3 linked regions of the Marichromatium purpuratum 984 genome follow. The protein of the gene in region 1 interacts with the protein of each later gene in a pairwise test. Links are inferred from orthologs where the notes say so. Each region holds a gene or a part of one and is shown on either strand. Other genes may lie near its edges. The genes, in order: acpP, bioH and ybgC.

Evidence for each region.
Region 2: the proteins of acpP (region 1) and bioH interact in binary tests that used the Escherichia coli proteins (3 or more experiments, as listed by UniProt). The link is inferred for Marichromatium purpuratum 984 from one-to-one orthologs.
Region 3: the proteins of acpP (region 1) and ybgC interact in binary tests that used the Escherichia coli proteins (3 or more experiments, as listed by UniProt). The link is inferred for Marichromatium purpuratum 984 from one-to-one orthologs.

The regions. Positions count from the first base shown.
Region 1 is NZ_CP007031.1:1,666,274-1,676,044, reverse strand. What follows is about bases 1,042-3,803. They hold acpP (acyl carrier protein), read right to left. Parts: upstream 2,660-3,803; coding sequence 2,423-2,659; downstream 1,042-2,422. Other genes in these bases: fabD (ACP S-malonyltransferase), read right to left, coding at 3,547-3,803; fabG (3-oxoacyl-ACP reductase FabG), read right to left, coding at 2,814-3,554; fabF (beta-ketoacyl-ACP synthase II), read right to left, coding at 1,085-2,323. Outside these bases: endolytic transglycosylase MltG, read right to left, coding at 1-122; pabC (aminodeoxychorismate lyase), read right to left, coding at 134-1,009; more of fabD, read right to left, coding at 3,804-4,491; MARPU_RS07545 (beta-ketoacyl-ACP synthase III), read right to left, coding at 4,519-5,475; phosphate acyltransferase PlsX, read right to left, coding at 5,475-6,509; rpmF (50S ribosomal protein L32), read right to left, coding at 6,560-6,736; MARPU_RS07530 (YceD family protein), read right to left, coding at 6,807-7,376; MARPU_RS07525 (sodium ion-translocating decarboxylase subunit beta), read right to left, coding at 7,426-8,562; oadA (sodium-extruding oxaloacetate decarboxylase subunit alpha), read right to left, coding at 8,573-9,771. UniProt on the Escherichia coli protein: Carrier of the growing fatty acid chain in fatty acid biosynthesis.
Region 2 is NZ_CP007031.1:2,739,398-2,749,851, forward strand. Bases 912-3,783 are described here. They hold bioH (pimeloyl-ACP methyl ester esterase BioH), read left to right. Parts: upstream 912-1,904; coding sequence 1,905-2,663; downstream 2,664-3,783. Other genes in these bases: bioF (8-amino-7-oxononanoate synthase), read left to right, coding at 912-1,878; bioC (malonyl-ACP O-methyltransferase BioC), read left to right, coding at 2,663-3,562; bioD (dethiobiotin synthase), read left to right, coding at 3,594-3,783. In the rest of the region: biotin synthase BioB, read left to right, coding at 1-712; more of bioF, read left to right, coding at 709-911; more of bioD, read left to right, coding at 3,784-4,268; MARPU_RS11945 (D-alanyl-D-alanine carboxypeptidase/D-alanyl-D-alanine-endopeptidase), read left to right, coding at 4,621-5,826; MARPU_RS11950 (trypsin-like peptidase domain-containing protein), read left to right, coding at 5,843-6,679; MARPU_RS11955 (FKBP-type peptidyl-prolyl cis-trans isomerase), read left to right, coding at 7,208-7,636; MARPU_RS11960 (SPOR domain-containing protein), read left to right, coding at 7,905-9,158; MARPU_RS17725 (hypothetical protein), read left to right, coding at 9,362-10,454. UniProt on the Escherichia coli protein: The physiological role of BioH is to remove the methyl group introduced by BioC when the pimeloyl moiety is complete. It allows to synthesize pimeloyl-ACP via the fatty acid synthetic pathway through the hydrolysis of the ester bonds of pimeloyl-ACP esters.
Region 3 is NZ_CP007031.1:2,555,021-2,565,447, reverse strand. The notes cover bases 4,369-7,213. They hold ybgC (tol-pal system-associated acyl-CoA thioesterase), read left to right. Parts: upstream 4,369-5,490; coding sequence 5,491-5,937; downstream 5,938-7,213. Other genes in these bases: tolA (cell envelope integrity protein TolA), read left to right, coding at 7,085-7,213; tolR (protein TolR), read left to right, coding at 6,639-7,082; tolQ (protein TolQ), read left to right, coding at 5,944-6,618; MARPU_RS11140 (methyltransferase family protein), read right to left, coding at 4,857-5,348; MARPU_RS11145 (SAM-dependent methyltransferase), read left to right, coding at 4,369-4,863. Also shown: MARPU_RS11160 (L,D-transpeptidase family protein), read right to left, coding at 1-162; MARPU_RS11155 (class I SAM-dependent rRNA methyltransferase), read right to left, coding at 390-1,586; MARPU_RS11150 (thioredoxin domain-containing protein), read left to right, coding at 1,835-3,886; more of MARPU_RS11145, read left to right, coding at 3,973-4,368; more of tolA, read left to right, coding at 7,214-8,185; Tol-Pal system beta propeller repeat protein TolB, read left to right, coding at 8,200-9,501; peptidoglycan-associated lipoprotein Pal, read left to right, coding at 9,514-10,056; tol-pal system protein YbgF, read left to right, coding at 10,067-10,427.

The sequences.
Region 1 (9,771 bases):
ACGATGGATTCGCGATCGAGTGCGATCGGCGTCTTCTCGAAACGCTGGTAGTCGACCCAGACCCCGGCGCCGAGCGCGCCCAGGGCGATGAGCAGGATCAGGAGGATTCGCAGCAGGGTCATTCGATGAGTCGTCATCCAGGCGTGTGCGCGGCGGCCCGCACCGCGTGCAAGAGATCCCAGGGCTGATCGTCGAGGTCGAGGCACCGTGCCTCGAGCCTGGCCACCGGCCAGACACCGATCACCGCGTTGGTGAGAAAGAGCGCGCGGGCGCGCTCGAGGTCATCGACACACAGGCGTCGCACCGCGCAGCCGATGCCGGCCTCGGCAGCCAGCTCGCGCGCCAGTTCGCGCACCGTGCCGATGATACCGGCCTGATCGAGCGCCGGGGTGTAGAGCCGCACGCCGTCCCACAGGAACAGGTTGCTCATGGTGCCCCCGCAGATGGCGCCGTCCGGGGTCTGCATCAAGCCCTCGGCGATGGCGCCATCGTCCCACTCGCGCCGTGCCAGCACCGCATCGAGCCGGTTGAGGTGCTTGAGCCCGGCCAGCGCCGGATTCACCGAGACCGGCGTGCGACAGTAGCGCACCGCCACGCCCCGTCGCCACTCCGGCGCTGCCGGACGTGGATAGAGCAGCAGGATGCGCCGGGGTTCGGGCCGCGCCGGCGGTCGATAGCCACGTCCACCGCTGCCGCGCGTGAGCACCAGCTTGAGCACTCCCTCCTCGACGCCATCGAGCAACGTCGCGAGTTCGGATTCGAGCTGAACGGTAGATGGACACGGGATCCCCAGGCGCGCGCAACCATGCGCGAGTCGGGCGAGATGACGCAACCACTGACAGGGCCGGCCGGCACGCACCAGCAAGGTCTCGAACAGACCGTCACCATAATGCAGCGCGCGATCGGTGATCGTCAGATCGGACAGCGGACAGCCGTCGAGCAGCACCCGCAGCGGAGCACCCGGGGCGGTACGAAGCGATGCTGGGGAAGCGCTGGAATCGCTCAACACACGACTCCTGGAGGGGCGGGAGGACGCCACCGGGAGCGCGGCGCGAGAAACGCCGGTCCCGGTGGGTACGCGGGATCAGACCCGACGGAACACCAGAGAACCGTTGGTGCCGCCGAAGCCGAAGGAGTTCGACATCACTATGTCGAGCTTCGAGTCACGCGCGGTGTTGGGCACGTAGTCGAGATCGCAGTCGGGGTCCGGGGTGGTGTAGTTGATGGTTGGCGGCGCGACCTGATCGCGCAGCGCGAGCACCGAGAACACCGCCTCGGCGCCACCGGCGGCGCCCAGCATGTGACCGGTCATCGACTTGGTGGAGCTGACCATGGTCTTGTAGGCATGGTCGCCGAACGCGCGCTTGACCGCAGTGGTCTCGGCGATGTCGCCGGCCACGGTCGAGGTGCCGTGGGCGTTGATGTAATCGACCTCTTCCGGGCTGATGCCGGCATCGTTGAGCGCCATCAGCATGCAGTCGGCGGCGCCCGAGCCATCGGTCGAAGGGGCCGTCATGTGGTAAGCGTCGGAGTTCATGCCGACGCCGACCAGCTCGGCGTAGATGTGCGCGCCACGCGCCTTGGCCCGCTCGTAGTCCTCGAGCACCACCACACCGGCACCGTCGCTGAGCACGAAGCCGTCGCGCTCCTTGTCGAACGGACGGCTGGCGCCGACCGGATCGTCATTGCGGGTGGACAGCGCGCGCGCTGCGGCGAAGCCGCCGAGCCCGACCGGCGAGGTCGCCATCTCGGCGCCACCGGCGAGCATCACGTCGACATAGCCGTGACGGATCATCAGCGCGGCCTCACCGATATTGTGGGTACCGGTCGCGCAGGCCGAGACGATCGAGTAGTTCGGACCCTTGAGGCCGAATTTGATCGAGAGGTTACCGGCCACCATGTTGACGATGTTGGCCGGCACGAAGAAGGGAGAAATCCGACGCGGCCCCTTGGAGCGATAGGCCTCGTAGTTGTTCTCGATACCGGTGATGCCACCGATGCCGGAGCCGACGGCGACGCCGATGCGACGGCAGTTCGACTCATCGACCTCCAGTCCTGCGTCGGCGATGGCCTGAGAGCCCGCCGCGACGCCATAATGGATGAACTTGTCCATCTTCTTGGCGTCTTTCTCAGGGACGTATTCGCTCGGATCAAAGCCGTAGATCGGCCCACCGAAGCGGCTGCTGAACGGTTCGATGTCGAAGTGGGTGATCGGTTGGATCCCACTCCTGCCGGCAAGGATGCTGTCCCAAGCGGACTTGACGTTCAGACCAACTGGCGCCACCAGACCCAACCCAGTGACAACTACCCTTCTGCCTGCCATTGCTTACCTCTTCTCGTTCAGTACACCACGATTCGGCGGATCGAGCCGCGTGCGGCGTCCGTCTCCGACGGACGACTGCGCGCGGACAGCAACCCTGCCTCAGGCCTGGTGCTCGTTGATGTAGTTGATGGCCTGCTGGACCGTGGTGATCTTCTCAGCGTCTTCGTCAGGAATCTCGGTCTCGAACTCTTCCTCGAGAGCCATGACCAGTTCCACGGTGTCGAGGGAGTCCGCGCCCAGATCGTCGACGAAGGACGCCTCGGCGGTCACTTCTTCCTCTTTGACACCCAGTTGCTCGACGACGATTTTGCGAACTCGATCTTCAACGCTGCTCATAATGAAAGATTCCTCCGGAATGAATAAAGTGGCCCTCGCTGAGCCAGCCCGTATTCTAGTGACAAACGAGGGTCGATGAAAGCCAATAAATAGCCTTAGGTAAAAACCCTAACTGATTGATATAAGTCATTTATATCAATCAATGAAAAGGTTTTCACGCCATGTGCATGCCACCGTTGACATGCAGCGTCTCGCCAGTGACATAGGCCCCGCCGGGAGAGGCGAGGAAGGTCACGGCAGCGGCGATCTCCTCGGGGGCACCGAGTCGACCGAGCGGGATGGAGCCGAGCAGCGCCTCGCGCTGGGCATCGGGCAACACCCGGGTCATGTCGGTGTCGATGAAACCCGGGGCGACACAGTTGACGGTGATGCCACGCGCGCCGACCTCGCGGGCGAGCGACTTGGTAAAGCCCATCATCCCAGCCTTGGCCGCGGCATAGTTGGTCTGACCGGCGTTACCGCTGGCACCCACCACCGAGGCGATGTTGATGATGCGGCCCTTGCGCGCCTTGGTCATCGGACGGAGGCAGGCCTTGACCAGACGATAGATCGAGGTGAGGTTGGTCTCGATGACCGAATCCCATTCGTCATCCTTCATCCGCATCAGCAGGTTGTCGCGGGTGATCCCGGCATTGTTGACCAGGATGCTGGGCGCACCGAGACGTTCGGTGAGCGTCGCCAGGGCGCTGCTGATCGACTCCGCATCGGAGACGTTGAGTACCAGACCGATGCCTTGATGGCCGGCGTCCTTGAACGCCTGCTCGATCGCCGCAGCGCCGGCTTCGCTGGTCGCGGTGCCGGCCACTGCTGCACCCTGCTCGGCCAGCGCCATGGCGATGGCACGACCGATTCCACGCGAGGCGCCCGTAACGAGCGCGATTTCACCCTTAAGCATTGGCAGTCGCCTCCAGTGCCGCATCGAGGGTCTTCGGGTCGAAGACCGGCAGCGTCGTCATGTTCCTGTCGATACGCTTGCAGAGTCCGGCCAGCACCTTGCCCGGGCCCGACTCGATGGCCGCCGGCACCCCGTCGCCGGCGATCTTGCGTACCGTCTCGACCCAGCGTACCGGGCGATAGAGCTGCCGCACCAGGAGATCGCGCAACTCGGCGACATCGCCTGCAGCGGCAACGTTGACGTTGTGCAGCACCGGCACCTGGGGCAGCGAGAGATCGAGTTCGGCGAGACGCTCGGCGAGCTGCTCGGCGGCCGGACGCATCAGCGCACAGTGCGAGGGCACGCTCACCGGCAGCTGGACCGCACGCTTGGCGCCGGCGGTCTTGGCCGCCTCGACCGCGCGCGCGACCGCAGCGCTGGCGCCAGCGATGACCACTTGTCCGGGGGAGTTGAAGTTGACCGCCTCGAGCACCTCGCCGCTGGCCTGCTCGGCACAGAGCGCAATCACGGTGTCGTCGTCGAGCCCGAGCAGCGCGGCCATCGAGCCTTCGCCCGGCGGCACCGCCGCCTGCATCAGCCGCCCACGCTCGGCGGCCAGGCGGACGCCGTCGGCAAAGCCCAGCGCCTCGGCAGCGACCAGGGCGCTGTATTCGCCCAGCGAGTGCCCGGCCATCACCGTGGCGGGAGCGCCACCGGCCTGACGCCACACCCGCCACACGGCGATACCGGCGGCGAGCATGGCGGGCTGGGTGTTCTCGGTGCGGTTGAGCGCGTCCTCTGGACCGCTGTTCACCAGTTGCCAGAGGTCCTGACCGAGGGCGTCAGAGGCCTCCTCGAAGGTCTGGCGAACGCTGGGATAGGTCGCGGCGAGGGCATCGAGCATGCCGAGCGCCTGCGACCCCTGACCGGGAAAGAAAACGGCGAGTTGTTGTGGCATCGCAATACAGGAAGATCAAGAGGGAAATCAGTAACGGACCAGGACCGAACCCCAGGTGAAACCGCCTCCGAAGGCCTCCATCAGCAGCGTCTCGCCACGACGGATACGCCCATCGCGTACCGCCTGATCGAGTGCCAGCGGAATGGAAGCCGAGGAGGTGTTGCCGTGTTCGGCAACGGTCACCACCACTCGCTCCATCGGCAGATCGAGCTTGCGTGCGGTCGCCTGGATGATGCGGATATTGGCCTGATGGGGAATCAGCCAGTCGATGTCCGACTTGGTGAGGCCTGCGGCCTCGAGGGTCTCCTCGACGATGCGCCCGAGGGTGGTGACGGCGATGCGGAACACCTCGTTGCCCTTCATCTGGACGAAGCGGGCGTCGGGGTGGCCGTTACCGATCCCACCGGGGACCTGCAGCAGGTCCTTGTAGGCGCCATCGGCGTGAAGATGGGTGGAAAGGATGCCAGGCTCGTCGGCGGCCTCGAGCACCACCGCACCCGCACCGTCACCGAACAGCACACAGGTGGTGCGGTCGTTCCAGTCGAGGATGCGCGAGAAGGTCTCGGCGCCGACCACCAGCGCGCGCTTGGCCGCGCCGGTGCGAATGAATTTGTCGGCCACGTCCATTGCATAGACGAAGCCGGCGCACACGGCCTGCAGATCGAAGGCCGGACAGCCGTGCACATCGAGCCGCCGCTGCAGCAGGGTCGCGGTGCTCGGGAAGAACTGATCGGGGGTCGTGGTCGCCACCAGGATCAGGTCGAGGTCGGAGGCGGTGATGCCGGCCGCCTCCAGCGCCCTGCGCGCGGCCTGCTCAGCCAGATCGCAACAGCACTCACCCTCGCTGACCAGGTGACGTTTTTCGATTCCCGTGCGTTCCCGGATCCAGGAGTCCGAGGTATCGACGACAGCCTCGAGATCTGCGTTGGTCATGACGCGGGCCGGCAGATAGCTCCCGGTCCCGAGAATGCGGGAATACTTCATCAGGCGGTTTCCCTGTACTGTCCACTGCCCTCGAGCTGACGCCCGACCTGTTCGCCGATCCGCTTGGGGATATCCTCGCGGATCTCCTTCTCGGCGATGTAGATCGCGTTCTCGAAGGCGAATGCGTCGGCGCCACCATGGCTCTTGACCACGATGCCGCGCAGACCGAGCAGGCTGGCACCGTTGTAGCGACGTGGATCGATGTCACCGCTGAAGCGCTTGAGGATCGGCATCGCCGCCAGTCCGGCGAGCTGGGTGAACCAGTTGCGCTTGAACTGCTTACGCAGCGAATGACGCACGAACTTGGCCACGCCCTCGCTCGACTTGAGCGCAACGTTGCCGATGAAACCATCGCAGACGACCACGTCGACGTCATCGAGATAGATGCCGTCACCCTCGACATAGCCAACGTAGTTGAGGCTACTGTTGAGCAACAGCTCGTGAGCCTGCTTGACCTGCTCGTTGCCCTTGATCTCTTCCTGGCCGATGTTGAGCAGCGCCACCTTGGGGCGGTCGATGCCATCGACCACGCTCGCCAGCTCGCTGCCCATGACGGCGAACTGGAACAGGTGAGCGCCGGAGCAATCGACATTGGCCCCGAGATCGAGCATGTGGGTATGGCCGTGCAGCGAGGGCACCGTGGTGCTGATCGCCGGCCGATCGATACTCGGCAGGGTCTTGAGGACGAAGCGCGCGGTCGCCATCAGTGCCCCGGTGTTGCCGGCACTGACACAGGCGTCGGCCTCGCCGTCGCGAACCAGGTCGATGGCCACGCGCATCGACGAGTCTTTTTTGTTGCGCAGCGCCCGCGACGGCAGTTCGTCCATCGCCACCTCCTGGGAGGTGTGATGGATACGCAGACGCTCACGACTGGCCTTGCCGATACAGGCGTCGAGCCGCTGCTCGTCACCGACCAGGATCAGGTTGGCGTGGGGGTTGTCCGCGAGGTACTTGAGCGCCGCCGGGATCACCACGCTCGGCCCGTGATCGCCACCCATGGCGTCCAGGGCAATGGTACAAGGCTGTGCCTTCATTGCTCGACTCATGCGTCGCGACCCCGATGATCCGAAACGAACTCGACGGATCACTCAGACTTGTCCACAACCTTGCGGCCGCGATAGAAACCGTCGGCCGAGACGTGATGACGACGATGGGTCTCGCCGCTCGAGGGCTCGACCGAGAGCGTCGGCTTGCTCAGGGCGTCGTGGGAGCGACGCATGCCGCGCTTGGAAGGGGTCTTGCGATTCTGCTGAACTGCCATTGTTATCTCCAGGTACGGATCTGACGCCTCGTTGGCACGAGACGTCGCGTTGATCGAAATTGCGAAACCATCAGCCCTCGTCGTCGCGCCCGCGCGACTTCAGACTCGCCAGAATCGCGAACGGGTTGTCCCGCTCCGGCGGCGTCTCCAACAACGGCTCGGACTCGGCCAGCGAGGCATCGGTAGAAACCGGCGCCTCACACTCACCGGGCGCATGACGCGGCACCGCCGGGATCGCGAGCAGCAGCTCGTCCTCGATCCAGTCAAGCGGCTGCACCGGCTCGTCGTCTTCGACCAGCACCGGGTCGAGTGTCTCGTCGAGCTGCTCGGCCTGCTGCTCGCTGCGCACCAGCGCCAACCTCAAGGGCGCGCTCACCGCAACGGCGACCTCGCCGAGACAGCGCTGACAGGGCAGCCGCAACACCGCATCGACGTCCCCGAAGACACGCACGCGCCCCCGGGGATCACGCTCGAAGGCGAGACGGTAACAGACCTCGGCCTGGCCCTGCGCAAGCGGGGCGAGACCGAGGACGGCTTCGGCAAGCCTCGGCAGCCGCGCAAGCTCGATCGTGCCGGTGAAGACACGCGCGGCCTGCGCGGCACGCCATGGGTCCAGTCGCTCAGGTAACGACGCTGACATAAGCTAATCAAATTAACCCAGTTTTGCCGATTTCGTCAACTTCAACGAATCAACCACCGCCCACCAACGCGAGCAGGATACCGGCGGCCACCGCCGAGCCGATAACACCGGCCACGTTCGGTCCCATCGCATGCATCAGCAGGAAGTTGTGATGATCCGACTCGAGACCGACCTTGTTGACCACGCGGGCGGCCATCGGCACCGCCGAGACGCCGGCGGCGCCGATCAGCGGATTGACCTTGCCACCGGTGACCTTGCACATGACCTTGCCCATGATCACGCCGGTGGCGGTACCGATGCAGAAGGCCAGCGCGCCGAGCAACAGGATGCCGAGCGTCTGCACGTTGAGGAACATCTCAGCCGAGAGCTTGGAGCCGACGGCCAGGCCCAACATGATGGTGACCACGTTGATGATCTCGTTCTGCGCGGCGCGACTGAGGCGATCGACCACACCCGATTCACGCAGCAGGTTACCGAACATCAGCATGCCCATCAGCGGCGCGGCCGAGGGCAGCAGGGTCACGCACAGCACCAGCACCGCGAACGGGAAGAGGATGCGCTCGAGCTTGGAGACGTGACGCAGCTGCTCCATCTTGATCTGACGCTCGGACTCGCTGGTCAGCGCGCGCATGATCGGCGGCTGGATCAGCGGCACCAGGGCCATGTAGGAGTAAGCCGCCACGGCGATGGCGCCGAGCAGATCGGGCGAGAGGCGCGAGGCGAGGAAGATCGCCGTCGGACCGTCGGCGCCACCGATGATCGCGATCGAGGCGGCATCGGCCATGCTGAAGTCGAACCCGGGGATCAGGTTCAGCGTCAGCGCCCCGAGCAGGGTGGCGAAGATGCCGAACTGCGCCGCAGCACCCAACAGCAGGGTCGAAGGCCGCGCGATCAGCGCGCCGAAATCGGTCAGCGCGCCAACCCCCATGAAGATCAGCAGCGGGAAGATCCCGGTCTCGATGCCGACATGGTAGATCATGCCGACCATGCCGTCGGGACCACCGATCCCGGCCACCGGCGTGTTACAGAGGATGGCACCGAAGCCGATCGGCAGCAGCAGCAGCGGCTCGAACTTCTTGGCGATCGCCAGATAGATCAGCAGACCGCCGACGCCGATCATCAGCGCTTGGCCCCAGGTGAAATTGGCCAGTCCGGTGGACTGCCACAGTAGCAACAACTTTTCCATGGATCCGCGCTCAGCTCAGGGTCAGCAGGGCCTGACCGACCTGCACCGCATCACCCTCGGAGGCGCAGACCGCAGCCACGGTACCACCCTCGGGCGAGCGGACCTCGGTCTCCATCTTCATCGCCTCGAGAATCATTACCACGTCGCCAGAGGTGATCTGGTCGCCCGGCTTGACCAACACCTTAAACACAGTACCAGCCAGCGGCGCGGGAACCTCGCTCGCAGCACCCGCAGCGGGCGCCGGCGCAGCAGCCGGGGCGGCACCTGCCGCCGGGGCAATCATCTCGACCGCGCCCTCGGGCGAGACCCGGACGTTGTAAGCGTGACCATCGACCTCGACGCGATAGGCCTCGGCCATCGCGGTAGCGGCTGCGGCAGGCGCGGCCTTGTCGGCGGCGGCCGGTGCCTCGGTCCAGGGTGCCGGCTCGAAGGCCGAGGGGTTGTCGCGGTTCTCGATGAACTTGAGCCCGACCTGAGGGAAGAGCGCGTAGGTGAGCACATCGTCGACCACCGCCTCGGCGAGGTTCAGCGAACGCTCCTCGGCGATCTCCTGGAGCTGCGCGGTCAGCGACTCCATCTCCGGGGCGAGGTTGTCAGCCGGGCGGCAGGTGATCGGGCTCTGGCCCTCTTCCAGCACGCGCTGCTGCAGCTCGCTGTCGACCGGAGCCGGCGTCGCGCCGTATTCACCACGCAGCACACCGGCGGTCTCGGCGGTGATGCTCTTGTAGCGCTCACCCATCAGCACGTTGAGCACGGCCTGGCTGCCGACGATCTGCGAAGTTGGAGTGACCAGCGGGATAAAACCGAGGTCCTCGCGCACCTTGGGGATCTCGACCAGCACCTCGTCGAGGCGATCGCTCGCACCCTGCTCGCGCAGCTGGTTTTCCATGTTGGTGAGCATGCCACCGGGCACCTGGGCGACCAGGATGCGCGAGTCGACGCCCTTGAGCGCGCCCTCGAACTTAGCGTACTTCTTGCGCACGTCACGGAAGTAGGCGGCGATCTCCTCGAGCAGGTTGAGGTCCAGCCCGGTGGCGCGATCGCCGTCCTCGAAGATGGCGACCACCGACTCGGTCGGCGAGTGGCCGTAGGTCATGCTCATCGAGGAGACGGCGGAATCGACCATGTCGATGCCGGCCTCGACCGCCTTGACGATGGTGCTGGTACTCATGCCGGTGGTGGCATGGCTCTGCATCGCGATCGGAATCG
Region 2 (10,454 bases), 1.1 Mb from region 1 along the record:
CAACCCCAGTGACAACAACCTCGAGCACGTCATCGCCATGATCAAGGGGGTCCACGACCTCGGGCTCGAGACCTGCGTCACCCTCGGCATGCTCGACGCCGAGCAGGCGCGCGCACTCAAGGACGCCGGGCTGGACTACTACAACCACAACCTCGACACCTCGCCCGAGTTCTACGGCCAGGTGATCACCACCCGCACCTACGAGGACCGACTGCGCACCCTCGGACACGTCCGCGAGGTCGGCCTCAAGACCTGCAGCGGCGGTATCCTCGGCATGGGCGAGTCGCGCCGCGACCGCGCCTCCATGCTCCAGCAGCTCGCCACCCTGCCGGCCCACCCCGAGTCGGTGCCGATCAACATGCTGGTGCAGGTCGAGGGCACGCCGCTGTTCGGGCGCGACGCCATCGACCCGTTCGAGTTCATCCGCGTCGTCGCCACCACCCGACTGGTGATGCCGGCCTCGCACATCCGGCTCTCCGCCGGGCGTCACGACATGAGCGACGAGATGCAGTCGCTGTGCTACCTCGCCGGGGCCGACTCGATCTTCTACGGCGACCACCTGCTCACCACCAAGAACGCCGGCACCAACCGCGACCGCGACCTGTTCGCGCGGCTCGATATGCACTTCGTCGAGGACCACGGCGAGCGCGAGGAGCCCGGCGCCTGCAAGCGTCACGTCAAACTCGAAGAGATGCTGCCGAGCGACGCATGAGCCTCGATGCCCTCGCCCCCGAACTCGAGCGGCTGCGCGATGCCGACCTCTACCGCCGGCGCCGCGTCCAGCAGGGTCCGCAGCAGCCGCGCGCCCGCATCGACGGGCGCGAGCTGCTGAGCTTCTGCAGCAACGACTATCTCGGGCTGGCCAACCACCCCAAGGTGATCGCCGCGCTGCAACGCGGTGCCGAGCGCTGGGGTGTGGGCAGTGGCGCGGCGCACCTGGTCAACGGCCACAGCGCCGCGCACGAGGCGCTGGAGGAGGAACTTGCCGCCTTCACCGGGCGCGAGCGCGCGCTGCTCTTCTCCACCGGCTACATGGCCAACCTCGGGGTGATCAGCGCCCTCGCCGGGCGTCGCGACACCCTGCTCCAGGACAAGCTCAACCACGCCTCGCTGCTCGACGCCGCGCAGCTCTCGCGCGCCACCCTGCGCCGCTACGCCCATGCCGACGCCGACGCGCTCGCCGCGCAGCTCGAGCGTCACCCGGAGACCCGGCTGGTGATCACCGACGGCGTGTTCAGCATGGACGGCGATCTCGCCCCGCTGCCCGCGCTCGCCGAGCGGGCGCGGCGCGCCGGCGCCTGGCTGATGGTCGACGACGCCCATGGTCTCGGCGTGCTCGGCCCCGGCGGGCGCGGCTCGCTCGCGCACTTCGGGCTCGATCAGGACGCGGCACCCATCCTGATGGGCACCCTGGGCAAGGCGCTCGGCGTCTCCGGCGCCTTCGTCGCCGGCCCGGCGGTGCTAATCGAGACCCTGATCCAGCGCGCCCGCAGCTATATCTACACCACCGCCACGCCGCCGGCGCTGGCCGAGGCCACCCGGTTCAGCCTGCGTCTGGCCGAGCGCGAGACCTGGCGTCGCGAGCACCTGCAGGCGCTGATCATTCGGCTGCGCGACGGCGCGACCCGGCTCGGTCTCGAACTGATGGCGAGCGCCACCCCGATCCAACCGCTGGTCGCCGGCAGCGCCGCGCGCGCCCTGGCCTGGAGCCGGGCGCTCGAAGAACGTGGCATCCTCGTCGGCGCCATCCGGCCACCGACCGTGCCCGAGGGCAGCGCGCGACTGCGCATCACCCTCTCGGCCGCCCATACCGAGTCCGACGTCGACCGGCTGCTCGCGGCGCTCGCCGAGCTGCCCCGCGCCGATCGCGCGGACTGACCCCACTGCATCGTAAGGAGACCCGCGTGTCCACCGGATCCAACCCGTCCCTGCCGCTGGTACTGCTCCACGGCTGGGGCATGAACGCCGCCGTCTGGGACGGCCTGCCGCCACAGCTCGGCGGCCTGCCGACCCAGACCATCGAACTCCCCGGCCACGGCGCCCGGACGCCCGCCCGCGCCGACCTCTGGGCCTGGGCCGATGCCTGCCTGGAGGCCGCCCCCGAGGAGGCGGTGTGGCTCGGCTGGTCGCTCGGCGGACTGGTCGCCCAGGCCGCTGCGCTGCGCGCACCCAAGCGGGTGCGCGGACTGATCCAGCTCACCGCCACGCCGCGCTTCGTCCAGGCCGCCGACTGGCGCCCGGCGATGGCCGAGGAGACCCTCGGTCAGTTCCACCAGGGTCTGCTCGACGACCCCAGCGGCACCCTCTCGCGCTTCCTCGCGCTCCAGGTACGCGGCAGCGACGCCGCGCGCGAGACCCTGCGCACCCTGCGCCAGGAACTCACCACGCGCCCCGAGCCCGACCCGCGCGCACTCGCCGACGGACTCGACCTGCTGCGCGACGAGGACCTGCGCGGCCAGCTCCCCGACATCGCCTGTCCGGCGCTGTGGCTGTTCGGCAGTCACGACGCCCTGGTGCCGGCGGCGGTGGCCGAGCGCATCGAGCTGATCATGCCTGGTGCCCGCACCCAGGTGATCGCCGGCGCCGCGCACGCGCCGCACATCTCGCACCGCCGCGAGACCCTGACGGCGATCGAGGACTTCGTCGCCGAGGCATTGGGCTGATGTCGACGCCCGACCCACGGCTGGCACCGATCGACAAGCGCCGCGCCCGCGCCAGCTTCGCGCGCGCCGCGCCCGGCTACGACGCCGCGGCGGTGCTGCAGCGCGAGATCGCCGACCGCCTGCTCGAACGACTCGACTACATCCGTCTCCAGCCGCGTCGTATCCTCGACCTCGGCGCCGGCACCGGCTACTGCACCGCCGCGCTGCAACGGCGCTACAAGCGCGCCGAGGTGGTGGCGCTCGACTTCGCCCAGCCGATGCTGCAGCAGACGCGCCGGCGCGGGCGCTGGTGGCGCCGTGCGCTGTGCGTCTGCGCCGACGCCGAGTCGCTGCCGTTGGCCGATGACTCGTTCGACCTGATCCTGTCGAGCGCCACCATCCAGTGGTGCAACGACCTCGAACACACCTTCGGCGAGTGTCTGCGCATCCTCCGCCCCGGCGGTCTGCTGCAGTTCACCACCTTCGGTCCCGACACCCTGCGCGAGCTGCGCGCGGCCTGGGCCGAGGTCGACGGTCACGCCCACGTCAGCCCCTTCACCGACATGCACGAGATCGGCGATGCGCTGGTACGCGCCCGCCTCGCCGACCCGGTGATGGACGCCGAGCGGCTGACCCTGACCTATCCCACCACCACCGAGCTGATGCACGACCTCAAGGCGATCGGCGCACGCAACGCCAGCCGGGACCGCCCGCGCGGCCTGACCGGGCGGGCGCGACTGGCCGCCGTCGCCGAGGCCTACGAGCGCGAACGGCGCGACGACGGGCGCCTGCCGGCAACCTACGAGGTGCTCTACGGCCACGCCTGGGCGCCCGAACAGGCGCCCCAGTCGAGCACCGCCGACGGCGCCGTCGCGGTGCCGCTCGAGCAGCTCAGCCGCCAGCTCGGCGGACGCGACTGACCCACCCCCAGAGACAAGGAGTATCCAGCCGATGCCAGGCCTGTTCGTCACCGGAACCGACACCGACTGCGGCAAGACCGCCGTCAGCCAGGGGTTGATCGCCGCGCTCGCCGCGCGCGAGCAGCGCGTGCTGGGGATGAAGCCGATCGCCTCGGGCTGTGTCGAGACCGCCGACGGACTGCGCAACGACGACGCCGAGCGGCTCGCCGCCGCCGGCTGGTGCGAACAGCCCTATGCGCGGATCAACCCCTATGCCTTCGCCCCGGCGATCGCGCCGCACGTGGCCGCCGCCGAGGCCGGGGTGGAGATCGCGCTGGCGCCGATCCGCGACGCCTATCGAGCGTTGTGCGACGAGACTGACTGGGTGGTGGTCGAGGGCGCCGGCGGCTGGCGCGTCCCGCTCGGCGACCGACTGTCGATGCGCGACCTGCCGCGCGCGCTCGACCTGCCGGTGGTGCTGGTGGTCGGGGTCAAGCTCGGTTGCATCAACCACGCCCTGCTCACCCAGGACTCAATCCGCGCCAGCGGCTGCCCGCTCGTCGGTTGGGTGGCCAATCAGGTCGACCCGACCATGACCGCCTCGGCGGCTACCCTCGACACCCTCACCCGCGCCATCGCCGCCCCCCGGCTCGGCGTGATCCCCTGGCTCGACCAGCTCACCCCGGCCAGTGTCGCCGCCCATCTCGACCCGACGCCGTTGCTGTGACGGAAGGGGCAAAGAACTTGAACCGCCAAGACGCCAAGCACGCGAAGTTTGCGTCGATTGAGTGACCCCTCCGTCCACCGTTTCATCGAAAAAGCGACAAGCCCGTAGAAGTGGCAAGCCCGAGGACGGGAGACCCGACATCGGCGCTCGATCAGCAGACGTTGAGACATGCGTTAGGTTGTCACCGGCAACCCAACCTACGCGCTGAACAAAAAACCTTCGTGCCCCTTGGCGCGCTTCGCGCCTTGGTGGTCAATCTCCCCTCTCCACCACAGCGTGCCTGGGCTATGCTGTGCGCCCGACGGTCCGGCCCGGTGCCGGGTACCCTGATGCCACTGACGACGAGCGTCCGATGATCGCACTCCATTCATCCCGTCGCCGCGCCGCACTCGTGCTGGGCGCGGCCCTGTTGTGTCTGAGCGGTCTGGCGCACGGTGCCGATCCACTCGCCACCGTGCGCGGGCTGGAGCACGCCAGCCTGCTGCTGGTCGAGCCCGACGACACCACCGCGATCGACCAGGGCGCGACCACGCCACGGGTGCCGGCCTCGACGATGAAGCTGCTCACCGCCTATGCCGCACTCGAGACCTGGGGGCGCGAGCATCGCTTCCACACCGATATCCGCTTCGACGACGACGGCGTCCTCTGGGTGGTCGGGCACGGCGATCCCTACTTGGTCTCCGAGGAGCTGATGCGCATCGCCACCGCAGTACGCGCGCGCGGCGTCACTCGCATCAACGGGCTCGGGCTCGACACCCACGCGCTCGGCGCCGATACCGAGATCCCCGGGCGCTCACACACCAGCAACCCCTACGATGCCCCGCTGAGCGCGCTCGCGGCCAACTTCAACACCGTGAGCCTGGTACGCGAGGCCGATGGCCGGCTGCGTAGCGGCGAGTCGCAGACGCCGCTGACCGCCACCGCCCGGGCGCTGGGCGCAGGACTCGGTGCCGGACGCCATCGCGTCAATCTGGTCGACCGCGCCCGTGCCGAGCGTCACTTCGGCGAGTTGTTCGCGGCCCTGCTCGAGCGCGCCGGCGTCAGCGTCGTCGGGCCGATCCGTCAGGCCCGGGCGCCACGCGGTGCGCGGCTGCTCTACCGGCACCACAACAGCCGCACCCTCGCCGAGATGATCGCGCCGATGCTCGAGTACTCGACCAACTTCATCGCCAATGGCTTGTTCATCAAGCTCTCCGACCCCAAGGACAAGGGAGTCGCGGGAATGGCCGAAGCGCGACGCACGGTGACCCGGCTGGCGCGCGAACGTCTCGGCTGGCGCGATGCGGTGATCGACGATGGCGCCGGACTGTCGCGCGCCAATCGGTTGAGCGCACGCCAGCTCATCGAGTTGCTCGATGCCTTTGTTCCCTATCGCGACCTGATGCCGCGCCAGGACGACGACCCGCGAGTGCTGGCCAAGACCGGCACCCTGACCGGGGTCAGCAGCTATGCCGGCTATGTCCGGCGCAATGGTGGCTGGGGACGCTTCGCGCTGCTCGTCGAGCAGCCGGTCGATCGCGGCCTGCGCCAGCGGCTGGCCAGCGCGTTGGCGCGCTGAATCACGGGAGGTACAGGTGTTCGACCCCTTCGTCCGTCACCGCGTCGTACTGGTGGCGCTGGCCGTGCTGCTGACGCTCGGCGGTTGCGCCCAACCTCGGACCACCGACCAACGCCAGTTCTCCGCGCCCGAGTTCGCCGGCTTCCCACACCGCAAGGCCGGCGCCGACTATCCCTCACTGGCGCCGCTGATGCGCGAGATCACCCCGGCGGTGGTCAACATCGCGGTCGAGGCCGAAGTCTCGGCGCGCGCTCATCCCTTTCTCAGCGACCCGGAGTTCCGCAGCTTCCTCGAGCGCTTCGGACTGCCACTACCCGAACCCGGCGAGATCGAGCGCCAGCGCAACGTCGGCTCCGGGGTGATCGTCGACGCCGAGCGCGGCTATGTGATGACCAACGCCCATCTGCTGCAGGGCGCCACCAGCATCCGTGTCACCCTCAAGGACCGGCGCAGCTTCCACGCCCGACGCATCGCCGCCGACACCGACACCGACATCGCCATCCTCCAGATCCCAGTGGTCGAGGTACGCCCACTGCGCTTCGCCGACTCCGACCGGCTCGAGGTCGGCGACTTCGTCATCGCCATCGGCAACCCCTTCGGTCTGGGTCAGACGGTGACCTCGGGGATCGTCAGCGCGGTCGGGCGCAGCGGCATCGCCGACAACCGCTTCGGCGAACTGATCCAGACCGACGCCTCGATCAACCCCGGCAACTCCGGCGGCCCGCTGATCGATCTCAGCGGTGCCGTGGTCGGCATCAACACCGCTCTCATCGGCCCGACCGGCGGCAACGTCGGCATCGGCTTCGCCGTCCCCGCTAACCGCGCCCGCGCCATCCTCGCGCGACTGCGCTAGAGGTAGCGCCGGGAGCCGGAAAGGGTGAACCGCAAAGACTCGAAGGGCACGAAGAAACGCAAAGGGATTTGATGTCCAACTCCCCCGGCGTCGGCGCAACGTCTCACTGGCGGCTGACGGCAGAAAGCTGATCGCGCTTCTTCGTCTTCGCGTCCTTTGTGGCTTTGCGGTTCAATCCACTGGCGGTTGGTAGCGATTTGCACTCACCGCCCCCCTGTTCTAGAGTGCGCCCAGAGAGCCTCGCGTCATCGAAGGATCCCTGGGAGAGACCGATCGCGACGAACAACGCAACCGATCGGATCGACCCGTCGCCGCGTCCACCACTCGGGCCTCGGCGGGGCGCCCTCCCCTCGGTGGAGCGACCGGTCCCGGCCGGCGTCCCGTTCCTTCGATCGTCTCGCGTCTCCCGCAGACCGCAAGACGGCGCGATTCGTTACCCTCCCAGCCCTCGACCCGAGACCTCCGTTCGCTCGCCTGCCGGACAGCCCCGGTCGGCGCAATGCACCCCAAACTCCGGGAGACCATCCCATGTCTGAAGCCAAGCTCGGCGATACCGTCAAGATCCACTACACCGGCACCCTCGAGGACGGTACCCAGTTCGACAGCTCGGTCGGCAACGAGCCGCTCGAGTTCACCATCGGCGCTGGCGGCATCATCCCCGGCTTCGAGGAAGCCGTGAAGGGCATGAACGTCGGTGAGAACAAGACCGTCACCATCCCCTCGGCCCAGGCCTACGGCGAGTATCGTCCCGAGATGACGCAGGAGGTGCCGCGCTCGGCCATTCCCGCCGACATCGACCTGCACGAGGGCATGGTGCTACACGCCCAGGGTCCCGATGGTCAGCACGTCTCCTTCACCGTCAAGGCGTTCAACGACGAACAGGTCACCATTGATGGTAACCACCCGCTCGCCGGCAAGGACCTGACCTTCGCCCTGGAGCTGGTCTCGATCTCCTGACCGCTGGTCGGGCCGCGTACCCTGGCGCGGCCAGGCCAGGGGAACAGTCGCTCTCGACCTGGTGCAGGGACGCACCACCACCTCATCGACGCTTGCCCTCGATCGGCCAGACACCGATACTCTCCCCCCAGGACGGTCAGCCGACGGCGACAGACGCGCCCCGTCCAACAACGCCTTATCCCGAACCCAGGCCGGCGCCCGCGACCTGCTCAAACGGCGGGACAGCCCAGGCCCACGCTCGCCCAGATCAGTCGCGGGGCAGATCGCCATGGACAACACCACCACCCCCGAGCCGGACACCCAGGTCCAGGCCACACCAACGGCGTCCGACCCCAGGTCCGGCGCCGAAGACGTCGCCGCTCGGACCCGGATCAGCCAACAGGCCGCACAGATCGCCAAGCTCGCCGTCGGCGTCGCCGAACAGCGGCGCGATCTCAAGCAGCTGCAAGACACGGTGCTGGACCGGCTCGGCGACATGGACGAGGATCGTCGTCTCACCACCGCTCAGCTTCAGCGCGCCCTGCTCAACCATCGCACCCTGCTCGACCGTCGGCTGCGCCACTGGCGCACCCTGATGTTCGCGACCCTGGTGGTGGTACTGATCGGCATCGCGCTCGCCCTCACCCTCGCCTACCGCCAGCTCGATACCCAGCGCCAGGCGCTCGCCGAGCGCGTCGAGCGCATCGCCGCGATCCAGGGTCGTCCGAGCGGCGATCCTCAGTCCGATGCCCTGGTCCAGCGTGAACTCGACGCACTCTCTGTCACCATCGAACAGCTCGCCCGCGAGCTGCGCGCCGCGCCCGCGCCCGCGCCCGCGCCCGCGCCGACGACGACCGCCGAGCCCGCGATCACTCCCCCGGCACCGGCCCGCCCCTCGGCCTCGCTCACCGACAGCGTCGCGCTCAACGAGACGCAGCAGCCCCTGCGCCTGACCCGACAAAGCCTCCCTCCGGCCCCGGTCACGCCGAGCCTGCCGACGGTCATCGAGACCGACGAGACGACGACCCCGACGATCGTCGAGACCACACCGCCCGCCACCGAGCCGGAACCCCCGGCACCATCGAGCGTCTCAGCGGAGCCCGAGACACAACCCGCCGAGCCCACGCCTGTCCAGGCCGAGACGATCGCGCCAACACCCGCCGCCGAGGTGGCGCCGGACGCCCCGACCGAGGCCGCAACAACCGAGACGCCCGAGACGCCCGCCACCCAACCGGCGCTCGACGACAACGCCCCGATCATCACCCTCGACGCGCCGAGCTACGCCATCCAACTGCTCGGCGCCTTCTCCCGCGACGGATTGGAAACCTTCATCCGCGAACAGGACCTGCCCGATCGCCTCTACTGGCGTCAGGAGACCTACCAGGGCAAGCCCTGGTACGTGCTCATCCATAGCCTGTATCCCACCCGGGCCGAGGCCGTGACAGCGCGGAAGGCGTTGCCGGAGGGGATTCGGGGGTTGGATATTTGGGTGAGGAGTTTGGGGGTTGGGGTGGATGTCAAAACTATCAATACAAGAAATTAATTTACAAAAAATCAATCACAAAAATAAAATCAGAGGAAAGTCACTTGAGCGCAGAATCTATATCAATCATTGGGACAATATTCTCAATATTATCCCTAATAGTAGGGATAACAATATACAGAAAAAAAAGCAAATTCTCAATCAAAGGAAATAAAAACATAACCGCCGGAAAAAACATAACAATCAAAAAATAAGAGGAAAACATGGAATTCAAAAAAAACGACATCTCAGTTGACGGAAGCTCAAACCTGACGGCAGGGCAAAATATTATAATAATAAGGGGTTACGCCAACGGCATCGAAACAAACATCAATCTTCAAGAATACTTTTCAAAAATAGATAAAATTTTCAGAGAGACCATAAAAAAAGAAGGCACAATAATTCAAGCAGGAAAAAAAATAGACTATTCTTCAAGAAAACTTTTTGAATCACTCATGCACATAGGCATGCCACTAGAGGTAGCAATAGAAATACCAAAAAACATCATTCCAATGCTAGAGGAGGAAAAAGAAAAAGAACCAAAAAGAGATTTAACTACGGCCGATATCAGACTATCTGTAGCAAGGTGCATCGACAGGTTCAGCCTCATTGAAAACAAAGAAAAAGGTTTCGACAAAGAAGACGTCTACCGTTGGTCTGCGGCTTATATAAGAAGGTACGGAAATCCAAAATCACAATTCATAAAAGTAATTGACTGCGAAGAAGAAAAAGAACTCAATTACGACTACATACAAAAAAAAATAATACCGCACTTGCTGCGCAGAATTATGGGTTTAGACGCGAAGACCAGACCAGAAAAAGAATTCCAAAAAGTATTTACCAAGGAAACTCAAGGAAGAATATCTCGCGAAATACTCTGCTTTTCAAACAAACTAGAAATATATCAAATAAGATATAAAACACTAATAAATATCCTTGAAGATGTCGCGCTAAACCCCCCTCACCCATGGATAGTTAACAAAGAAACCATCAGCAGCGTCATTGACTACAATATCGAAAGGGCCGAAAAACATTTAAAGGAAATAAAATCTCAAAAAAACAAAGACATTGAAATAATTTACGACTTATCCACCGCGGACTGCATAATGCATTTATGCGCAGCAATCTTAGCAAACTATGGCGCCTTCCTTGGGGTAGGAACTAAATATGGATTTTTGGAATTAAGAAGGATATTAGACCTAAAATCAAAAAACCCTGCATTCTGGAGTTACTGCAAAATAAAAGAAATAGACAAAGACCTGGAGAAAATAGGCTGGTGCATAGAATCCTTTTCAGAAAGACTCGAAAAAATAAAAC
Region 3 (10,427 bases), 890 kb from region 1 along the record:
GAACTTGTGCCCCACGGGCGCGTCACCGAGCGCCACCCGGTAGCTGCGCAGCAGGGTCTCGCCGTGCCACAGCTCGAGGCTGCGTTCGGACTTGTGCACCACTACGCGATCGGCCTGGTCGGGCAGCGGACCGGGGGTCCCGGCACAGCCGGCGAGGAGCACGATGAACAATAGGATTGGCCACGATGGGTGTGCCGCGGGTGCGCGCCGTTGGAGGCCGGGCGGGTTGGACGGGAGACACGAGGCATCGCGTGGCATCGCTGGGTCCTGGTGGAAAGGTCGGTTTCGGCTAGGTGAGGGTGCGAGGGTGGAATTCTAAGCACGGCGCCGCTGCATGCACAGTGCTTTTCGACACCGCGCACCTCTGTGCGCGGTGTCTCCGGGTCTGCTCAGAAGTGGGGCAGGGCGCGCATGAAGAGGGTCTTGAGATAGGCCGTCTCGGGGATCGCCGGATGCACCGGATGATCGGGTCCCTGTTGGCCGACCTCAAGCAGCTGCAGACTGCGCGCGCTCTTGCGTGCAGCCTGCTGCACGGTACGCTGGAAACCGTCGCGGCCCATGTGGAATGAACACGAAGCGGTGACCAGTAGGCCGCCGGGCTCGAGCAGCTCGAGGCCCAGGCGGTTGAGCCGCTGATAGGCCTGGGTGCCGTCCTTCTCGTCCTTGCGGCGCTTGATGAAGGCCGGTGGGTCGAGGATCACGGTATCGAAGCGCGCACCCTGGTCGCGCAGCTCGCGCAACACCTCGAAGGCATCGCCTTGCAGCGGCTCGATGCGATCACTCAGACCGTTGCGCGCGGCATTGGCCGCGACCCGCTCGAGGGCGCTGGCCGAGGCGTCGACGGTGGTGACCCGGTGCGCGCCGAGATGCGCCGCGCGCAGGCTCCAGGCGCCGACATAGCTGCAGACATCCAGCACCCGCTCGCCGACGCCGTAGCGGGCGAGCCGTTGACGGTTCTCGGCCTGGTCGAAGAACCAGCCGGTCTTCTGCCCGGAGAGCGGCGCGACCTCGAACGCCAACCCGCCCTCCTCGAGCACCAGGGTGTCGTCCGGCTCGCCGAGCGCGACCTCGACCTGCTGGTCGAGCCCTTCGAGCGCGCGCACCGCAGTGTCGTTGCGTAGCACGATCGCGCGCGGACGCAGCACCTGCTCGAGCGCGGCGAGCAGCTCGCCACGTACCCGCTCCATCCCGGCGGTGGTGATCTGCACGCTGAGCAGGTCGCCGTAACGATCGACGATCAACCCCGGCAGCCCGTCGCTCTCGCCGAAGATCAGCCGATAGTAGGGCCGCTCGTAGAGTCGCTCGCGCAGCGCCAGGGCATCGCGGATGCGCTGGATCCACAGCGCCGGGGTGAGGTGGCGCTCCGGGCTGCGGCTGACCAGCCGGGCACAGATCAGCGAGTGCGGATTGACATAGCCGTGTCCGAGCCAGCGCTCGCGATTGCTGAGGATCTCGATCGCTTGGCCGGGTTCGAGCTGCTTGAGCGGGGTCGCCTTGGTGTCGATCTCGTTGCTGTAGATCCAGCAATGCCCGGCGAGCAGCCGGCGCTCCTGGTCCTTGCGCAACAGGATGGGTTGGGGGTTCATCGTTGGAGGTCTACCGTTGTCTGGTGATCGTCTGCGTGTTCGGTGCGGCGTCCGTGTCTCGGGACGGGTGGGCGCGGCCCTGATGCTCGCTCCGGCGCGCCGCCGTCGGTGTGTGTCGGCCATCAAGACTACCAGAAGCGACGATCGCGCGAGCCGGCATGGAAAGGTCGCGCTCGTGCTCCCACTCTCGAAGGCAGACCCGGGACCCGTTCGTCCAACGATCGCGACAGACCAGCAGAGGTGAGTCCATGCCGAGCGTCACGCTCCCCGCAGCAGGCGGTCGCAACCGTCTCGATGGGGCCACCAGCCCCTATCTCCAGCAACACGCCGACAACCCCGTCGATTGGTGGCCCTGGTGCGACGAGGCGCTGGCGCAGGCGCGCGAGCGCGACCGTCCGATCCTGCTCTCGATCGGCTACTCGGCCTGTCACTGGTGTCACGTGATGGCGCACGAGTCCTTCGCCGATCCAGAGGTCGCGACGCTGATGAATCGCGCCTTCGTCAACATCAAGGTCGATCGCGAGGAGCGTCCCGACCTCGACGGGCTCTATCAGCGCGCCCACCAGCTACTCAACGGCCGTGGCGGCGGCTGGCCGCTGACCGTGTTTCTCTCCCCGCACGATCTGCGCCCCTTCTTCGCCGGCACCTATTTCCCGCCGACGCCGCGCCACGGCCTGCCGGCCTTCACCCAGCTGCTCGCCGGGGTCGAGCGCGCCTACCGCGAACAACACGACAAGATCCTCCAGCAGGGCGAGAATCTGATCGAGGCGTTTGCCGGGCTCGAACCCGAGCCCGGCGAGCGCCCCCCCGAGCGCAACCTGATCGGCGCGGCGCTGAACCAGCTCGCGGTCAGCTTCGATCCCAGGCACGGCGGTTTTGGCGGTGCGCCCAAGTTCCCGCACGCCCCGGAGCTGGCGCTGCTGCTGCGCTGCGCGGCGCGCGGCGATCGTCCCGGCGAGGATGCGCCGGAGCCACTGGAGATGGCCCGCGTCAGCCTCGAGCGGATGATTCGCAGCGGTCTCAACGACCAGCTCGGCGGCGGCTTCTGTCGCTATGCGGTCGATGCCCAGTGGATGATCCCGCACTTCGAGAAGATGCTCTACGACAATGCCGCGCTGCTCGCGCTCTGCTGCGACCTCCACGCCTGCACCGGCGAGCAGCTGTTTCGCAGCGCCGCCGAGTCCACCGCCGACTGGGTGCTGCGCGAGATGCAGTCGCCCGAGGGCGGTTATTACTCGAGCCTGGATGCCGACAGCGAGGGCGAGGAGGGACGCTTCTATCTGTGGGAGCGCGAGCAGGTCCGGGCGCTGCTGCCCGAGGCCGAGTACCGGCCCTTCGCCGCCGTCTACGGGCTCGACCGACCGCCGAACTTCGAGGGCCGCTGGCATCTGCACGGCCATCTCACCCCGGCGGCGGTGGCCGCCGCCCAGGGGCTCACCCTCGAACAAGTGCAGTCGCTGCTCGGCGCGGCGCGCGCCACCCTATTCGCCGAGCGCGAGCGGCGCGTGCGCCCGGGTCGCGACGACAAGGTGCTCGGCGCCTGGAACGCGCTGATGATCGGCGCCATGGCGCGCGCCGCGCGGGTGCTTGAGCGCGACGACTATCTGGAGTCGGCCGAGCAGGCGCTCGGCTGCGTGCGTGAGCGACTGTGGCGCGATGGCCGCTTGCTGGCGAGCTGTCGCGACGGTCGCGTGGCCTTCGACGCCTATCTCGACGACCACGCGTTGCTGCTCGCCACAGTGCTCGAGCTGTTGCAGACGCGCTGGTCGAGCGCCGACCTGGCGTTCGCCATCGAGCTGGCCGAGACCCTGCTCGCGCGTTTCCACGACCCCGAGGCAGGCGGTTTCTGGTTCACCGCCCACGATCACGAACGTCTGATCCACCGCACCAAGCCGCTCGCCGACGAGACCCTGCCCGCAGGCAACGGGGTCGCAGCGCTGGCGCTGCAGCGTCTCGGTCATCTGGTCGGCGAGCCGCGCTATCTCGCCGCCGTTGAGAGCACGCTGCGTCTGGCCGCGACCGCGATGCGGCGGCTGCCCCACGCCCACGCCACCCTGCTCTGCGCCCTCGACGAATGGCTCGACCCGCCCGAGCAACTGGTGATTCGCGCCAGTGAGGAGCTGTTGGCGAGCTGGCGGCGCGAGGCGCAGCGCGGCTATCGCGCCGATCGACTGGTGTTTGCCATCCCCGATGAGGCCGAATCGCTGCCACCGCTGCTCGCGGCCATGGCACCCGGGCCGCGTCCGCGGGTCTATCGCTGTGTCGGCACCCACTGCGAGGCGCCGCGCGAGCAGCTCTGAGTCGCGCGCCGCCCGCCCCTGATGCGCCGCCGTCGGCGGCGCAGTATCGAGACCAATGGATCGCTGCTGCGATCGAGGAGCCCTGGATGACCCGCAACCCACCGCGCCGTGCGCTCGCGCTGCTCGACTGGATCTACAACCCGCTGCGCCGGCTGCCGGTGAGCGCCGTCTACGACCTGCTCGGCACCGACTCGCCGGCCGCCGACGGGCACTATCTCAACCTCGGCTACTGGGCCGAGGCCGACGAACTCGACGCTGCCTGCCGCGCCCTGGTCGATCTGGTCGGCACGCGCGCCGGCATGGCGCCGGGCAAGCGGGTGCTCGATCTCGGCTTCGGCTTCGGCGAGCAGGACCTGCAGTGGATGCGCACCCTCGGCCCCGAGGCCATCGTCGGGCTCAATGTCACCGGCTCGCAGGTGGCGCTGGCGCGCGAACGGGTGGCCGCCGCCGGCGAGGCTGCGCGCATCGACCTGCGCCAGGGTTCGGCCACCGAGCCGGGGCTCGAGTCAGGGTCGTTCGATATCGTCGTCGCGCTCGAGTGCGCCTTCCATTTCCGCACCCGCGAGCGCTTCTTCGCCGAGGCGCTGCGGCTGCTGCGCCCGGGCGGGCGGCTGGTGCTCGCCGACATCCTGCCGCTGGCGCCGGCCGAGGGCTGGTCGCAGCGGCTGGCGCAGCGGTGGTCGTGGCGCGAGGTCGCCACCAAGTTCGCGATCCCGACGGAGAACGCCTATCCGCGCGCCGAGTACGCCGAGCGGCTGCGTGCCTGCGGCTTCACCGGGGTCGAGGTCGAGTCGATCCGCGACCGGGTCTATGCCCCGCTGCACGCCTATCTGCGCGCCAATCCCGAGCGGCTCTCGACCCTGCCGCCGGCGCTGCGCACGGCGGTGCGCTTCGGGCTGTGGCTCGAACCCGAGACCGTGTTCGCCGGGCTCGACTACGTGCTCGCCAGCGCCGAGCGTCCGGCGACGGATCAATAGATCCAGGGGATGAACTTGCTCACGCGCTGGGTGTAGTCGGCGTACTCGGGGTGACGCTCACGCAGCCAGCCCTCTTCCTTGCCGGCCTTGTAGTCGAAGAACAGGAAGCCGATGACCAGGATCGCCAGATGCGTCAGGCTGAGGCTGAACAGCACCCAGGCGAGCGCGGCGAACAGCTGGCTGCTGTAGAGCGGGTGGCGCACCAGGGCATAGATCCCGTGCTGGACGAGCTGGTTGTGATCGACCGGGTAGGGCAGCGGGGTGAGGTAGTCGCGGATGTGTAGTGAGCCGACCGCGCCGAGCACCATGGCAAAGGTGCCGAGCGCGATCAGCACCGCCCAGCGCAGCGGCGCCATCGCCTCGAGGATGCCGGGGGTGAGCCAGGGGTTCCAGCTCGGGGTGAGGACGAAGCCGAAGAAGAGCACGAACTGGAGGACGACGAGGTGCTCGCCGCGTCGGCCCTGGAGACGGGATAAGAGGGACATGATGACTCCTTGCGCGATGGATGATGGGTGGTCGGGGTGGCCGTCGGTCGGTCGTCGGCGCCGGCTGCGGGATGCCGGATGCGGCGGTTTTCGATACACTGCCGGTCCTTGAGAATCAAGCCATCCGGTGATTTCGAGTCCCGTGCCCACATCCAGCCAACCCGCCCAGCCCGGCTTCATCTGGCCGATCCGTGTCTATTACGAGGATACCGACGCCGCCGGCGTGGTCTTCTACGCCAATTATCTCCGCTTCTTCGAGCGCGCGCGTACCGAATGGTTGCGTGAGCTTGGCTACGAGCAGGACGAGCTGCGCGCACGCGAGGGGGTGCTGTTCGTGGTGCGTCGCGTCGAGATCGACTATCTCGCCGCGGCACGCTTCAACGAGCGGTTGAACGTCCATACCCGGCTGACCCGGATCGGCGGGGCGAGCATGGCCTTCGACCAGGAGCTGGTGCGCGAGGCCGACGGCGAACTCTGTTGCCGGGGCACGGTTAAGGTGGGCTGTATCGATGCCGCGGGCGAGGCGCTGCGCCCGACGCGTATCCCGCCCCGGCTGCTCGCCGACATTCGCCGTACGGTCGCGGAGTGACGCCTCATGACCTCTGATCTGTCGTTGTTGGCCCTGGTGATGCAGGCAAGCCTGGTGGTGCAGTTGGTGCTGCTGATCCTGGTGCTCGCCTCGGTCGTCTCCTGGACCATGATCATCGATCGCGCGCGGGTGCTCGGTCGGGCGCGCAAGCTCGCCGACGCCTTCGAGGAACGCTTCTGGAGCGGCGGCGATCTCAGCGCGCTCTATAAAGAGTTGGGACAGGACGGGCGCAGTGCGCGCGGGCTGGCGGCGATCTTCCGCGCCGGCTTCAAGGAGTACGTGCGCATGCGCAAGGCCGACGGCGTCGATCCGATGACCGTGCTGCAGGCGACAGAGCGGGCGATGCGCGTGGCGCTGAGCCGCGAACTCGACCGGCTCGAGAGCAATCTCGCCTTCCTCGCCACGGTCGGCTCGATCAGCCCCTATGTCGGGTTGTTCGGCACCGTCTGGGGCATCATGCAGGCCTTCCATGCCCTCGGTAACGTCGAGCAGGCGACCCTGGCGCTGGTCGCGCCGGGTATCTCCGAGGCGCTGATCGCCACCGCCATCGGCTTGTTCGCCGCCATCCCCGCGGTGGTCGCCTACAACCGCTATACCGATCAGGTCGAGCGCCTCAGCAACCGCTACGAGGAGTTCATGGAAGAGTTCTCGACCTTGCTGCAACGTCAGGGGCGGGGCTGAGCCCCGGGAGTATCCGAGCCTTGAGCAGACGCGCGCGCAGTCGCAATCGCCGCCGCTTGGTGGCCGAGATCAACGTCGTCCCCTATATCGACGTGATGCTGGTGTTGCTGGTCATCTTCATGGTGACCGCCCCCATGATCACCATGGGGGTCAAGGTCAACCTGCCGCGCGCCCAGGCCGGGGCGGTCACCTCCGAGAGTGGTGACTCCGTGGTGATCAGCGTCGATCAGTTCGGCGACTACTACATCGACATCGGTGAGGACCGCGACCAACCGGTGGGCGAGGAGGCGCTGTTCGAGCGCATCGGCAAGGTCCTCGACTACGCCCCGCAGACGCCGGTGCTGGTCAAGGGCGACAGCGCCGTCGACTATGGCCGGGTGGTCAACGCGATGGTGATCGCCCAGGCCGCCGGGGCCGCCGAGGTCGGACTCATCACCCTGCCGCCGGAGCATGACGGACCCTGACCATGTTGCAGATCCTGCGGCGTGACCCCGGGGCGCTCTACTGGTCGCTGGGGCTGCATCTGCTGTTCGCGCTGCTGCTGTTCGTCGGCGTGCGCTTCACCCAGGACGCGAGCAACGGCGGCGATCGCCCGCGCGTGGTCCAGGCCAGCGTGCTCGGCGATCCGGCACTGAGCGCCCGTGTCCAGGAGGTGCGCGAACGGCTCGATCCCGAGGCGCGCGCCGAGGCCGAGCGCCGCGCCGCCGAGGAAGCCGCCCGCCGCGAGGCCGAGCGTCAGGCCGCTGCGGCTCGTGCCGAGGCTGAGCGTCGCGCCGCCGAGGAGGCCGCCCGTCGCGAGGCCGAGCGTCAGGCCGCCGCGGCTCGTGCCGAGGCCGAGCGTCGCGCCGCCGAAGAGGCCGCCCGCCGCGAGGCCGAGCGTCAGGCCGCCGCGGCCCGCGCCGAGGCTGAACGTCGCGCCGCCGAGGAGGCCGCCCGTCGCGAGGCCGAGCGTCAGGCCGCCGCAGCCCGTGCCGAGGCTGAGCGTCGCGCTGCCGAGGAGGCCGCCCGTCGCGAGGCCGAACGTCAGGCCGCCGCAGCCCGTGCCGAGGCTGAGCGTCGCGCTGCCGAAGAGGCCGCACGCCGTGAGGCGGAACGCCAGGCCGCTGCGGCGCGCCAGGAGCGCATCGCGCGCGAGGCCGAGCAGATGGCCGCACTCGAGCAGCAGCGATTCGAGGACGAGATCGCGCGCGAGGCCGAGCGACTCGAGGCCGAGGCGGCCGAGACCGCACGCCGATCGTCGCCGGTCGTCGCCGGCGGCGGTGGTGGCGGGCTGAGCAGCGCCGAGCAGCGCCAGGTCGATTACTACAAGGGCGCGATCGGCGATCGTGTCCGCCAGCACTTCGCCTATCCGCCCGGTATGTCCGAGGGGTTGAGCGTGGAGTTCGAGGTGCGGGTGACCTCGGCGGGTTACATCGTCCCGGGGAGCGTGGCGATGCAGCGCTCCAGCGGCACCCCGGCCTTCGATCAGGCAGCGCTCGCCGCGCTGTGGCGCGCCGAGCCGCTACCGGTGCCCACCGGGGCACTCTTCGACCAGTTCCGTGAATTCACCTTTACCTTCCGACCCTGAGCAGGGGGCGTGTCATGACCCGATCCATCCAATTGTTGCTGATCCTCTGCGTCCTCCTGGCGGCTGCGCTGCCCGGCGCTGCGCTGGCGCGGCTGAACATCGAGATCACCGGCGGGGTCGAGGCCGCGCAACCGATCGCCGTGGTGCCCTTCGGGTTCGCGGGAGGCGGGAGCGCCTCGGTCGATCCCGGCGCGGTGATCGCCGCCGATCTCGCCCGCACCGGTCGCTTCGCGCCGATGCCGACGCGCGACATGCTCGACCAGCCGACCACCCACGAGGAGGTCGACCTGCGTGACTGGCGTCTGCTCGACATGAACAATCTGGTGATCGGGCAGGTCGTGCGCGAGGGTGCGCGCTACCGCATCAGCTTCATCCTCTACGACGTCTTCCGCGGCGAGCGCCTGGCTGGCGCCACCCTAACGGCCACCGCCGCCGGGCTGCGCAACGCCGCGCACCGCATCGCCGACCAGATCCATGAGACGCTGACCGGCATCCCCGGCGTGGCCGCCACCCGCATCGCCTATATCAGCGCCACCGGCCGCGGCGAGAACGCCCGCGTCACCCTGCAGGTGGCCGACGCCGACGGCTACAACCCGCAGGTGATCGTCTCCTCGACCGAGCCGATCATGTCCCCGGCCTGGTCGCCGGATGGGCGCCGCATCGCCTATGTCTCCTTCGAGAGCCGCCGTCCGGCGATCTATGTGCAGGAGCTGGCCAGCGGTCGGCGCGAGCGGGTGGCGAGCTACCCCGGCATCAACAGCTCGCCGGCCTTCTCGCCCGATGGCCGGCGTCTGGCAATGACCCTGTCGAAGGACGGCAATCCCGAGATCTATGTGCTCGATCTCGACTCGCGCGCGCTCACCCGGCTCACCAATCACTTCGCCATCGACACCGAACCGGCCTGGTCGCCCGATGGCTCGCACCTGGTGTTCACCTCCGGGCGGGGCGGCAATCCGCAGATCTATCGCGTCCCGGCCAGCGGTGGGGCGGTCTCCCGGGTGAGCTTCGAGGGTGACTACAACGCCTCCCCGGTCTATGCCCCCGATGGTCGCTCGATCGCCATGGCGCGCCGGATCAACGGCGCCTTCCGCATCGCCTTGCTCGATGTCGAGCGCGGCTTCTCGCGTCTGCTCAGTCGCGGGCCGCTCGACGAGTCGCCGAGTTTCGCGCCGAATTCGAGCATGGTAATTTACGCCACCACCCATGGCGGTCGCGCGGTGCTCGCCGCCGCTGCCGTCGACGGCGGTGCCAATCAGCGTCTCACCCAGGGAACCGATCAGGTGCGCGAGCCGGCCTGGTCGCCCATGGTGCAGTAAGGAGTCAGACTCATGCGCATCCACCCTTGGTCCCTGTTGCCCGGCGTCCTCCTGCTGGTGCTCGCCGGATGCTCGACCACGCCCCGCCAGGACACGGACGGCGCCGCGGTGGACGATGCGACCGGCCGCGCCGGTGCCGGCGCCGGCGCCGGCGCGGAGGTCTCGACCGCCGGCATCGACGGCGCGGGCGCCCGTTACGCCGGTCCCTGGGAGGACCCGGCCAACCCGCTCTCCAAGCGCGTCATCTATTTCGGCTATGACAACGCCGAGATCGCCTCCGAGTACGTGGCGCTGATCCGCACCCACGCGCGTTATCTCGGCACCCATCCGCAGGTGCGTGTCACCCTCGAGGGCCATACCGACGAGCGCGGCACCCGCGAGTACAACCTCGCGCTCTCCGATCAGCGCGCCGATTCGGTGCGCCGGGTGATGCTCGCCGAGGGGGTGCGTGGCGATCAGCTCGAGGTGATCGGTTATGGCGAGGAGCGTCCGGCCTCGCCGGGACAGAGCGAGTCGTCCTGGCGGCTGAACCGGCGTGTGGTCATCGAGTACTGAGGAGGCGCGAATGCGAGTCCCGCAGAGAGTTCGTGGCGGCCTCGGGGTCGTCGTCGCCCTGGTGCTGAGTGCCGCCGCCGCGCCGGTGCTCGCCGCCGACGCCCGGCTCGAGGACCGGGTGGCGCGGCTCGAGCGCGTCATCGAGCACCAGCGTGGCTCGGCCGTCGAGCTACAGCTTCAGCAACTGCAGAGCGAGATGCAGGCGCTGCGCGGTCAGGTCGAGGTCCAGCAGTTCGAGATCCAGCGTCTCGAGCGCCAGCTGCGCCAGCAGTCGATCGACATCGACGCCCGGCTCAACGGCGCGCGCGCGCGCCCCGAGACCCCGGAGCCACCGGCCGCGCTCGAGGCCCCGGTCGATATCAACCAGCCCG